2 regions of the Deinococcus peraridilitoris DSM 19664 genome follow, and region 2 is predicted to be linked to the other one. Evidence: riboswitches for the same ligand, from Rfam matches in the RefSeq annotation. Region 2 holds a riboswitch; the other holds the start of a gene.
What was found. A riboswitch is a leader RNA that binds a small molecule or an ion and turns the genes downstream of it on or off. The one in region 2 is predicted to bind cobalamin.
Positions count from the first base shown of each region.

Region 1: it holds a riboswitch for cobalamin, as region 2 does, so the genes downstream of both, DEIPE_RS06460 (FecCD family ABC transporter permease) here and DEIPE_RS11230 (ABC transporter substrate-binding protein) in region 2, are expected to answer to the same signal.

Region 1 covers NC_019793.1:1,347,851-1,353,901, forward strand. Annotated here, with positions in the region: gene DEIPE_RS06440 (SDR family NAD(P)-dependent oxidoreductase) at 1-804, shown strand, start outside; gene DEIPE_RS06445 (DNA-3-methyladenine glycosylase family protein) at 883-1,614, opposite strand; gene DEIPE_RS06450 ((2Fe-2S) ferredoxin domain-containing protein) at 1,595-1,939, opposite strand; gene DEIPE_RS06455 (ABC transporter ATP-binding protein) at 1,958-2,746, opposite strand; gene DEIPE_RS06460 (FecCD family ABC transporter permease) at 2,743-3,828, opposite strand; adenosylcobalamin-variant (AdoCbl-variant) riboswitch at 3,940-4,030, opposite strand; gene DEIPE_RS06465 (CAP domain-containing protein) at 4,155-5,123, shown strand; gene DEIPE_RS06470 (hypothetical protein) at 5,175-5,495, opposite strand; gene DEIPE_RS06475 (acyl-CoA thioesterase) at 5,596-6,021, shown strand; gene DEIPE_RS06480 (hypothetical protein) at 6,018-6,051, shown strand, end outside.
Region 2 covers NC_019793.1:2,289,255-2,295,305, forward strand. Annotated here, with positions in the region: gene DEIPE_RS11210 (IS4 family transposase) at 1-1,061, shown strand, start outside; gene DEIPE_RS24005 (hypothetical protein) at 1,072-1,437, shown strand; partial or broken gene DEIPE_RS24980 (transposase family protein) at 1,469-1,864, opposite strand; gene DEIPE_RS24985 (transposase family protein) at 1,791-2,303, opposite strand; gene DEIPE_RS11225 (aminotransferase class I/II-fold pyridoxal phosphate-dependent enzyme) at 2,395-3,585, shown strand; cobalamin riboswitch at 3,603-3,745, shown strand; gene DEIPE_RS11230 (ABC transporter substrate-binding protein) at 3,894-4,763, shown strand; gene cobO (cob(I)yrinic acid a,c-diamide adenosyltransferase) at 4,872-5,504, shown strand; gene DEIPE_RS11240 (HoxN/HupN/NixA family nickel/cobalt transporter) at 5,578-6,051, shown strand, end outside.

The DNA.
Region 1 (6,051 bases), 940 kb from region 2:
CGCGGCGCCCGCCTGGTGCTCGCCGCGCGTCACGCCTCGGACCTGGAACGGGTGGCGGGCGAAGTGCGGGCACTGGGCGCCGAAGCACTGGCCGTGCCCACTGACGTGCGTGACCGGGCGCAGGTGCAGCACCTCGTCGATCAGACCGTGCAGCACTTCGGACGGCTGGACGTGATGTTCAACCATGCCGGCGCCTGGTTCATCGACACGGTCGAGCACAGCGAAGAGCGCCACATGCGTGACTTGATCGACCTCAACATCATGGGCGTGCTGTATGGCGTTCAGGCTGCCGTGCCGGTCATGCGCCGCCAGGGCTTTGGGCACATCATCAATACTTCCTCGGTGGAGGGCCGCATCGGCTTTCCCTTCACGGGCGTGTACGCCGGAACAAAGGCCTTCGTGGAGCTCATGACGCAGTCGCTGCGCCAGGAATTGATGCACGTCGAACAAACCGGTGTGAGGGTAAGCGCCGTGCTGCCGGTCACGGTGCGCACCCCGATTTTCGACAAGGTCGCCAATGTACACCGAGGCGGGCAGGGCGCCCACATGAACATCCCCGTGCAGGAACCGACCCAGGTCGCGCGGGCCGTACTGGACGCCGTGGAAGTCTACCGGCCGGTGATCTTGCCGTTTCGGCCCATTTTCGGCCTGATGGCGCTGTACGACCTGCTGCCCGGTCTGACCGACCGATTGATGACGCTCGTCCGGGTGGACAAAGCGGCCTCGCCTCTCAGCCACGCCCGGCGGGGCAGTCACCGCGACGAGCGCCCCATCTCCCCGGCCACGCCGATCCTCCGCTCATAAGAGCGTTGGCGCGGTCTGGCGTTCGTCGCCGCCCGGCGGTGTTGTCACGCCACCGAGCGGGTCCTGACAAGGGACGACTCAACCCTGAAATGACCGGCCCCTCTCTTGCAGGTAAGCGTGCCAGAGCAGGCGCGTCGCCACAGAACGCCACGGTCGCCAGGACTGTCCCATGACGAGCAGCTGTGCTCGCGTCGGCCGCTCTGCCAGTCCGTAAACACGCCGCACGGACGACACCAGCGCCAGATCTCCCACCGGCAGGATGTCGGGACGCAGCAGGGCGAGCAGCAGGTAGACGTCCACCGTCCACGGTCCGACTCCTTTGATGCCGCTCAGCGCCTCGCGCACGCCCGCGTCATCCTGCCTTTCGAGCCCGTCCAGGTCTACCCGGCCATTGACCACCGCCTCGGCAAGGGCGAGCAGATACGCGCTCTTCTGCCGGGTCAGGCCCGCCCCGCGCAAGTTGTCCGCACTCGCCAGAATCACTTCGGGCGTCACCTCTCCGACCCTTGCCTGCAGTCGGGTGAACGCGGCGCGCGCGGAAGCCAGCGAAACCTGTTGCTCCAGGATGATCAGCACCAGGGCGGCAAATCCTGGTGGACGGCTCCACAGGGGCGGCGCTCCGAATTGGGCCAGCAGGGCGCGTAACACCGGGTCCCGCCCGGCCAGCTCCGCCAGTCCCTCGGCCTGACGCGCGGGGGTCAGCATCTCATGCACGCTCCGGCACGGGCCGCAGGAGCAGACCGCACCCGGCGCGCTGCCTGCCTGGCCCTCGGCGGATTCGGTGACCCGCTCAGCTGTCGGCAGGTCCATAGCGGCGCTCCTGGGGTAACTCCGCTTCCTCGTGCACGGCCTGCGCCACGCGCAGGGCCAGCGGAAAATCCACGGCTTCGTACCAGGCCTGCTCCAGCTGCCCGGCGCGTTCACGGTAGCAGGCCAGGGTGGGCCCATAGCTGCAGGCGCCCAGACAGCCGCTGCGGGTGAGGCGCACGCTGCCGCCGGTCTTGTAGTACAGCAGCTTCTGGTTGTCGAGCGCGCGTTGCAGGGCCAGGTACAGCAGGTCGGCGCCGCGTTGCTGGCAGCTGGAGCCGCCGCAGGCGAGCAGGTGTCCGTTGGTTTTGAAGTATTTAGCGGGCATAGGATTGACAAAGCGCCGTCATTCGACGGGAACGATCAGCATACGGCTCCGAACGTGTTCGATGTGTACCCGCACACCATAAGCGCGCTCGATGGCGGTCGCGCTGAGGACCTCGTGGGGCGCGCCCTGCGCGAGGACCTCCCCGCCGTGCATCAGCACGACATGGTCGGCGCGGGCGGCGAGGTTCAGGTCATGAACCACCAGCACGGCGCCGAGGCCCCCTGCCACCTCGCAGCGCAGATAACGCAGCAGTTCGAGCTGGTACTTCAGGTCGAGGTGATTGGTGGGTTCGTCGAGCAGCAGGAATTTCGGTTCGCTGGCCAGTGCCCGCGCCAGGGCGACACGTTGACGCTCTCCTCCCGAAAGTTCCGAGACCCGCCGCTCGGCGAACTTGAGGGTGTCAGTTCTGCGCATGGCCTCCTCGACGGCGCGGCGGTCGGCATCACTCTCGCCTTGCAAGGGCAGCAGGCCCCACAGCCAGCCGCCCGCGCCTCGCCCGAGGGTCACGATGTCCCGGGCGCAGGCTTCTTCGGGCAATCCTTCACCCTGCGCCAGATACGCGAGCGTGCGGGCTTTGTCGGCGCGGCGCCAGACCTTCAGCGGACGGTCCATCAGCCGCACCTCGCCCTGTTGCGCCGTCTCCAGGCCCAGCAGGGCGCGCAGCAGGGTGCTTTTCCCCGCCCCGTTCGGTCCGACGACGACACTGAGCTGCCCGGCCCGGAAACGCACACTGGCTCCACGCAGCACGGCGGTGGTGCCGAGCTGCACGTGCAGCTCGCGCGCTTCCAGCGTCGGCGCGCCCGTCACCGGGTTCTCCGCAGCAGGTACAGAAAGAACGGGCCGCCCAGCAGGGTGGTGACAATACCGACGGGCAGTTCTGCTGGCCTGGTGAGCGTGCGGGCGAGCAGGTCGGCGAGCACCAGTAGGGTGCCTCCGGCCAGGGCGCTGACGGGCAGCAGCACCCGGTGGTCGCTGCCCCACAGACGGCGCACGACGTGCGGGGTGATCAGCCCGACAAAACCGATGATGCCCGCGTAACTCACGGCCACGGCGGTGGCGACGCTGGCCGCCACGATCGCCAGCAGGCGCAGGCGCTCGACGGGCACGCCGAGGCTGCGGGCGGTCGCGTCGCCCAGCGAGAGGGTGTTGAGGGCACGCGAAAGCAGCAGCAGCACGCCCAGGGCGAAGAATTCGTACAGGGCGACCGTGCGGATTTCCGCCCAGCCGCCGTAAGCGAGGTTGCCCAGGGTGCTGGTGAACACCTGCCGGATGCGGTCCTGACCGCTGAGCAGCAGGTACGTACTGACCGCAGTCAGCACGCTGCCCACCACCACGCCCGAGAGAATCAGGCGGGTGGTGGGAAACGTGTTGCCCTGTCTGGCCAGCACCAGCGTCACCAGTACGCTCAGCAGGGCGGCACCCATCGCCGACAGCGGCATCAGCGCGCCTGACAGTCCCAGCACGATGGCGACCGTCACGCCGAGGTAAGCGCCACTCGCCACGCCCATCAGGTAAGGATCGGCCAAGGGATTGCGAAACAGGCCCTGAAAAGCGCCACCGCACACCGCGAGGCTGGCACCCACCAGCAACCCCAGCACCACGCGGGGCAGGCGCAGCTGCCAGACGATCACGTCACTCCCGGCCAGTTCCTGTCCGCTGACGCCTTTCCAGAGGGCCGTGAGGGTCTCGGCCGGCGTGATGGGAATGCTGCCAAGACCGACTGCCAGCAGAATGGTCAGGCCCAGCGCGGCAAACAGCGCCAGCAGCTTGAAGGTGAACGCGGCCGGGCGTTCACCTGACCGCGCCGCTGCGGCCGGTGCGGCCTTCACGTGGGGTACCGGCAAGTGAGCAGGGTTGGGTCGGTCAAAATCATCTCCACGAACGCCCATCACAAAAGCACGACAAAAGCACGCTCCGTCCAGAACGGCGGAGCGTGAACGCAGACCAGGAATGGGGCGTCCCTCTTTCCGCGAGAGGTCAGGCAACACGCCGTCGAGGCGCGACGGGCAGGCATTCGGACTTTCTGCCCCAGGGGGCGTAACCGTTGCGCGACAGTGCCGGAGTTTCACCGGACTTTCCCTGACGCCGTCAGGGCCACTGTAGCACGCCGCAGTGCTTGAGCCGGACGCGCTGCCTGAGCCGGAAGCGGTGCCTGAGCCGGACACGCGTAAAATTTCATGCCCGCGCAGCTTAAGGTCCGATTAAACTAAGCCGCATGACCCGCCTCCTCCTGACGCTCGCCCTGTCATGCGGGCTGATCCTCACCGTCGGACATTCGCAGGGTGCGACGTACGGCGTGACGTACCGCTCAGCGCAGGACGGGCTGGCCCCGCTGGCCGTCACCTTTGACGCCCGCGTCCCGGGCAGTGCACAGGTGGAGTGGGATTTCGGGGACGGACAGCGCGCGACCGGCGTCGCCCCCCTGCATACCTTTTACCTGCCCGGCACCTACCAGGTGAACGTGCAGGTCCGTGATGGCGGACGCACCATGAACGGCGTGCTGAACGTGCAGGTGCGCGACGGTGGTCCGGAAAGCGCGCGCATCACGGTGCTGCACGGCGAAAACGCCGTCTCGTTCAGCGCCGAGGGCAGCCGCATCTACGCACCCTTCTCGCCGCGCTGGACGCTGAACGGCGCTCCGCTGCAGACGGCGACGGTGACCTTGCGGGAAGGAGCGCACGTGGTGCGCGTCGACCTGCAGGGACGCGCCGGCCCTGTCAGCAAGGAAGTGCGCTTTGTGGTGGGCAGCGTTTCCGCCAGCGTCGCGTTCGACGCCGAGGTGCTGCGCCTCACCAACGACGCCCGCGCCCGCGGCTGGGACTGCACGCTGCTGCGTTTCGGCGCGGCCGGCAAGCCTCCGCTCGCGCGCAACGCGCAACTCGACGCCGCAGCGCGCGCGCAGACGAACGCCATGGCGCTGCACGGCTACTTCGCACACGTCAACCCCATCGACGGCAGCTCGGCCGGAGAACGCGCCCGCGCGGCCGGTTATGCCTGGACGGGCGTGGCCGAAAACATCGCGGGAGGTCAGACGACACCGCAGGAAGTGGTGACCGGCTGGCTGAAAAGCCCAGGACACTGCAAGAACATCATGGGGGAATTTCAGGAGATCGGACTCAGCTACGGCGCCCGACCGAACAGCGAGCTGCGAACCTACTGGACCCAGGTGTTCGCCAAACGCTGAGGGAAGGTCCGGGGCAGGTCCACCCAGTCAGGTCCACCCAGTCAGGTCCGCTCAGGGCAAGGCCACGTGCTCGCAATTGCCGTCGTCGGTCACGCTGGCCTGTTCGTCGACCACCACCTGCTCGCGCGCGCCTACAAATCCCTGACAGCGCGCCAGTTCGGCCAGGTATTCCGGCATGGCCGCCCGGTCACGCACCGACTCCAGCACGGCGATGTCCTGCCTCAATTGGGCGTTCTCCAGGCGGATTCGCCCGGCTTCGCCCTGCCAGTTGACGGCACGGTACGCCCCCTGACCGATCAGAAAAGCCATCTGAATGATGCCCAGGCCGGCGAGCACGCTGGTGATGACCATGAGCAGCGGAATACGCCTCACGACGGTCAGTGTAGCGAAAGAATCCTGGCCGTTCGTGGCCTCAATTCACGCCACTCGGCGTGCTCCTGAAAAAGTGGCCTTGAACGCTACACTGGGGCGCATGAACTGGAGTCACGCGCACGCAACCGACATCCAGATGCGCTTTGGCGACGTGGACTCGCTTGGGCACGTCAACAACGTCGCTTACGCCCAGTACCTCGAAACGGCGCGCATCGGCTTTCTGAATGACCTGGCGCGGCGCGGCGTGGACTTTCACCTCGTCATCGCGCGCCTGGAGGTCGATTACCGCCACGAGGTCACGCTGGGGCAACACGTGACCGTGCAGCTGCTGGTCACCCGGGTCGGACGCACTTCCTTCGAGTGTGCCTACCGGGTGCTGGCCAACGGGGTACTGGCCGCCGAGGCCCGCAGTGTGCAGGTCAACGTCGACCGCGCCGCCCGGCGACCCCAGCCGCTGGAAGGCCACGTGCGCGCGGCGCTGCTGGAGCGGCTGGCCATGACCGGGCTGGAAACGGGCACGCTGTGAGTACGCCGGACACCAGTCCACACGAGGTGA
Region 2 (6,051 bases):
TCGGCGAGGTCATCAAGCACCATCTGCCATTCCTACGCCGAGATACCCTGCAACGCCTCGCCGACGTCGTCACCGCCCTGATTCAAGCTCGCTCGACCAAGCACGCCCAGCTTGCCCTCCATCTGCCCGGCACAGTCGGTGCCGTCAGCAAGCTGCGCCGAGTCGAGCGCTGCCTACACGACCCTCAGCTCGATCGCGACGTTTTCTTGAAGCTCCTCGTGCCACTGCTGCCCGACGAGAAGCTGGTCATGACCATGGACCGCACGAACTGGGAACACGGCGAAGCCGACCTGAACCTCCTTGTGCTGGGCGTAGTGCTTGAAGGCTTCACCTTGCCCCTCGTGTGGATGGCCTTGCCGCACGGGGGTAGCAGCGACACCGGAGTGCGTGAGCGTTTGGTCGCTCAACTTCTCAAGGTCTTGCCCGCGAAGCGGTGGCGTGTTCTGGTTGCCGACCGTGAGTTCGTCGGGGCGGCGTGGTTCACGTTTCTGAGGCGGCGCGGCATCAAACGCTGCCTGCGCATCCGAGGTGACGCTCGGATCGACGACGTGCGGCTCGACGAGGGCTGGGGGTACGTGCAGCCCGGACAAGTGGTCGCGCTGCTCGAAAAAGCGAATGTGTACGGCAACGTCATGCAACTGGTCGTCACCCGCACCGACGCCGGGGAACTGCTCGCCCTGGCGACCGACCTGAAGATCGACGAGACGCGGGCGGTGTATCGTTTGCGCTGGACCGTGGAGTGTACCTTCAGCACTCAGAAATCCAGAGGCTTCGACCTGGAGGCGAGTGCCATGACCAGGCCGGATCGGCTGGAACGCTTGTTCGGGGTAGTCACGCTGGCTTTGGCATGGTGTTTGCGTGTCGGCGTGTGGTGTCACCAGCAGCGGCCCATCAAACGCAAAAAACACGGACGCCGTGCAGTGAGCCTCGTCAGGTACGGCCTGGAGCTTCTTTCCGCTTCTTTGCGTTGGGACACGAGTGACTGCCTGACACTTTTGGCGCTTGTCATGCAGCCTTTTCCCGCTCCAGCACACCACTCAATCCAAGTTGTGGGGTACTGAGGTGAGTGACTTGAAATCAGTCGTTGCGTTAATTCTTCTGTTCTGTTTAGTCTCATGCGATGGCGGAATCAATATTAAGGCCGATGAATTGAAAGGAACATATAAAAATGGCTTCGGCGCGACGCTGAGCTTAGAGAATGACCAGGACTTCTACATCGTAGGAAATGAACAAGATATACAAGGCTACTGGGAACTGAGACCTGATGGTTTTCTCCGGATCTACATATGCCCAAACCAAGAGATATTGGAAAATTTCGAAAATGAATGCAAGGAGGATATAAAAGCTAATATCAATTTGAATATAACTAGGACTGGAGGAGGAGTCGTTATATCAGGGAGTGAATACAAGAGCGATGACTTTGAAAAAGTAGAGTAACGTCGTATATGCATTAGACCTCCTGCGAAAGTCATGACTGCACGTCAAGGGTAAGGTTGACGAGGGCGGCGATCAGGTGCAGGCGCAGCGCAAAGCGCCTGCGACGATGACGATACGTCTCCTTGAGCACCCGGAAGATCTTCAGCCGTCGGATGACATGCTCGATCCTCTGGCGGAAGTGCGCTAGCACGCGGTTTTCGTGCCGCTGCTCTTCGCTGAGCGGGACGCGCGCTGTGGCTTTATGCGGGGTCAGCGAGAGCGTGTGATCGTGGGCGATGCCCTGATACCCGGCGTCGGTGATCAGAGCGGTTTCTTGGTGCACCCGAACGCCCGAGTCGCGCAGCAGCGTGAGGTCATGGGTCGCACCGCGACCGGTTCCCACGCACAGAATCCGCCCCGTGACGGCTTCGATCATCAGCTGCATCTTCTGGGTGTGCCGCTTCTTCTTGCCGCTGTACCACGTCCGCTGTTTTTTTGGGTCGCTCGCACGGCACTTCGGACACGTCGACGAGGACCGCGCTGTACACCGTCTCGGTCGTCAGCGCCGAGCGACGCGGCAAGGAGAACTGGCCGCTGGCCAGCAAGGCGGCTTCGACACGCTCGACGGTGCGCAGCACGGTGGTCTCGTGCACGCCCCAGTCGTCGCCGAGGTGAGCTTGAGTGCGATACTCCCGCCAGAATTCCAGTGTGAGCAGCAACTGCTCGTCCGGGGTGAGCGCTGCGGGACGGCCCGCCTTTGTCTTGGCCTGCTCGCGCTGATCAAGCACGTCGCGCATCGCCTCGAAGGTTTCGGGGTACACCCCGGTTCGCCGCTTGAACCGCACGCGGTTCAACTTCATCGTCCGTTCGTACCGCTCGTGCGCCATCCCCTACCCTAGCCCACGACTTTCGCAGGAGGTCTATTGATGGAGTGCTTTTCTCCAGCAATGCAACGGCCACCCGCTTTAGACTGCCGGTATGTCTTTTGTTTCCCGGCGGGCGGCCTCGATGCCGCACAGTGTCTTCACCACCATGGACCGCGCCAAGGCCCGGGCCCGCGAAGCAGGGCTGGACATCATCGATCTGTCGATCGGCTCCAGTGACCTGCCTCCACCGGCCAGCGTGCTCGACGCCCTTTGTCACGCCGTTCCGGACACTGCCACCCACCGCTACCCCATGCACAGCGACACCAGAGAACTCAGAAGTGCCGCCCAGGGGTACTTTCAGGGACGTTTCGGGGTCACCCTCGACGTGGAGCGCGAAGTGCTGCCGCTGATCGGTGCGCAGGAAGGCCTGGCGCACCTGCTGCTGGCCGTCACCGACCCCGGCGATACCATCCTGCTGCCCGACCCAGGTTACCCGCCGTATCTGGGTGCTGCCCGCCTCGCCTCGCTCGATGTCCACTTTCTGGCGCTGCGTGAAGAGCGTGACTTTCTGCCGGACCTCGGGGCCATTCCCGAAGACGTTCGCCGCCGCGCGAAGGTGCTGCTGCTGAACTATCCCAACAACCCCACGAGTGCCACCGCCCCGCTGCCCTTTTTCGAGGACGCCGCGCGCTTCTGCCGCGAGCACGGCCTGCTGCTGGTGCACGACCATCCCTACGCCGAGATGACCTTCGGCGAATACCGCGCGCCCAGTGTGCTACAGGTGGAAGGTGCGCTGGACATTGCCGTGGAACTGCACTCTCTCAGCAAGAGCTTTCACATGGGCGGCTTTCGGGTGGGCTTTGCCGCTGGAAACGCGCAGGCCCTCGCGGCGCTTGCGCGGGTGAAGGGCGCCGTCGACTTTCACCAGTACCTGGGTATCCAGCGCGCGGCCGCGCACGCCCTCAGCCTGCCTCCCGAAGTGGCCCGCGCGGGAGCTGCGGTCTTCCAGGCGCGCCGCGACGCCCTGGTGCAGGCCATGCGCGCTCAGGGCTGGGAGGTGCAGCTGCCCCGCGCCAGCATGTACGTCTGGTGGGAACTTCCCCCGGCCGCCGGGCAGGACTCGCTGGAATTCGCGCAGCAGCTCGCGGTGCAGACCGGTCTGGTGCTGGCGCCCGGTTCGGCCTTCGGCGCGCTAGGCGAGGGGTACGTGCGGTTCGCGCTGGTGCGCGAACCGGGCGCCCTTGCGGGGGCCGTGGAGCGCCTCGCGGCGTTCCTGGCCAAAGGCGTGGAGGGCGCGAGTTGATTCTGCGGGCGCCGGACTCTAGCATGACCTCACCTGGTGTTCGCGGCGCGTAGCCCGAACTGAAAGATGGGGAAGTCCGGTGAGAATCCGGCGCTGTTGCGCAGCGGTGTGCCGATTATGATCGGCGAGCCCGAATGCCTGCCAGGGAAGCCCTCTATACGACGCTGAGGGCACCTCTCGACGAAAGGGGCATCACCCGTGGTTTCGCAGAACTCTTGATTTTCAGCCCGCTCTGTCCCTTTGGGAGACAGGGCGGCTTGTCATGCCTTCGCGCCCGGACTAACGCCATTCACCCCTGAGGAGTCCTCATGTCCATTCGTACCCTGACCGCCCTGCTCGCCCTGTCCCTGGGTTCGGCCCTGGCCACCCAGTATCCGCTGACCGTCACCGACGACCTCGGGCGCCGCGTCACCCTGAACAGTGAACCCAAGCGCATCGTGGCGATGCTGCCCAGCCACACCGAGACCCTCGTGGCGCTGGGGGTCGGCAACCACCTGGTGGGCATCGACCGCTTCAGCAACTACCCGCGTGAAGTCACCGACAAGATCCCGAAGGTCGGCAGCGGTTTTCAGCCCAACATCGAGGCCATCGTGGCGCTCAAGCCCGATCTGGTCCTCGCCGACGAAAGCGCCAGCTCGCGCCTGACCGAGAAGCTCGAAAAGGCCGGACTGACGGTGTACGGCGGCACTGCCCAGACCTACAACGAGGTCTTCGAAAAGATCTCCACCATCGGCAAGCTGGTGAACCGCGAACCGCAGGCGCTCAACCTGATCACCTCGCTGCGCCGTGACCTCAACGAGGTGCAGAACCTGGTGCGCGGCGCGCCCAAGGTCAGCGTGTACTACGAGGTCGACCCGAGCGGCTACACCGCCGGCCCCAACAGCTTTATCGGCAGCCTGCTCGACAAGGCCGGTGGGCGCAACGTCATTCCCGCCAATCTGGGTGATTTCCCCAAGATCAGCCCGGAACTGGTCGTGAGCGCCAGCCCCAGCGTGATCATCAACGCCAAAGCCGAGGACGTCGCCAAGCGGCCCGGCTGGAACACCATCGCCGCCGTGAAGAACGGCAAGGTGTACCAGCCCACCTCCGAGGAGATCGACGCCCTGTCGCGCCCCGGCCCGCGTCTGGCGGTCGCCTTGCGCGTGCTGGCCAAGCTGCTGCACCCCGAGCGGTTCTGAGGTGAGGCTTGTTGTGGCGTGTGTTTTCCTGGTCTCTGGCCAGCTTGAGGCGCGTTCCTTCGCGCTCCCTCATGGTGGAGCGACCTGCTGCCAGGAGGGAGTTGTTCTGTGAGCGAGCAAGGCGAGGAATTCAAGAGCCTGGAGGAGCGCCGCGCCGCCAAACAGCAGGAGCTCGAGGCGCAGCGCGAACGCCACAAGAAAGAGGGAGGCCCGTCCGGCGCGCGCCGCCGCGGCCTGGTGATCGTCAACACCGGCAACGGCAAGGGCAAGACCACCGCCGCGCTGGGCCTGATGCTGCGCGCCAGCGGGCGCGGTCTGAAGGTCAAGCTCTTTCAGTTCATCAAGCACGAACGCGCCAAGTTCGGTGAACACCGCAGCCTGGAAAAACTCGAGGTGCCTTTTCAGGGCCTGGGGGACGGTTTCACTTGGCGCAGCAAGGACCTCGACCAGAGCGCCGCGCTGGGTCAGGCGGGCTGGGACGCCGCGAAGGAAGCAATCCTGTCCGGCGAGTGGGACATGGTCGTCCTCGACGAGTTCACCTACGCGCTCGCCTACGGCTGGGTCGCCTGGGAGGACGTGAGGGCGGCCCTGGAAGCGCGCGACCCCAAAGTGCACGTGATCATCACGGGCCGCCGGGCGCTGCCGGAGCTGATCGAGTTCGCCGACACCGTCACCGAGATGCAGCCCGTCAAGCACGCCTACGAGGCGGGCATCGGGGCGCAGGCAGGCATCGAGCACTGAGAGTACACCAGTATTGAGCGCCACACCAGCACCTGCAGGCCGAGCGCCATGTTGCTGGCACAGAAAGGACCATATGGACTTCTCGATTCTCGCCCTGGTATTCGCCCTGGGCTTACGTCACGGCCTCGACGCCGATCACCTGGCCATCATCGACGGCTTCGCGCGCCTGCGGCCGAGCCGCTGGAACGGGGTGCTGTTCGCGCTGGGGCACGGTGGGGTCGTCACGGTCCTCGCGCTCGGGGTGGACCGCCTCCTGGGCGAGGTCGAGCTGGACTGGCTCTCGCCTTGGCTGTTCCTGCTGGTCGCGGGCGCCAACCTGTACCGCCTGCTGCGCCCCGCCGCGCATACCCACGCCGGGGCGGGGGCCGGCCTGCCGGGCCGCTGGCTCGTGCTGGGGCCGCTCGCGATGGGCGTGCTGCTCGCCATCGGTTTTGAGACCGTCACGCAACTCTCGGCGCTGTCGCTTGCCAATCAGGTCAGCCCGCTGCTGCTGGGCGCCGCCTTCACCTTCGGCATGCTGATCACCGACGGCGTGAACGGCCTGCTG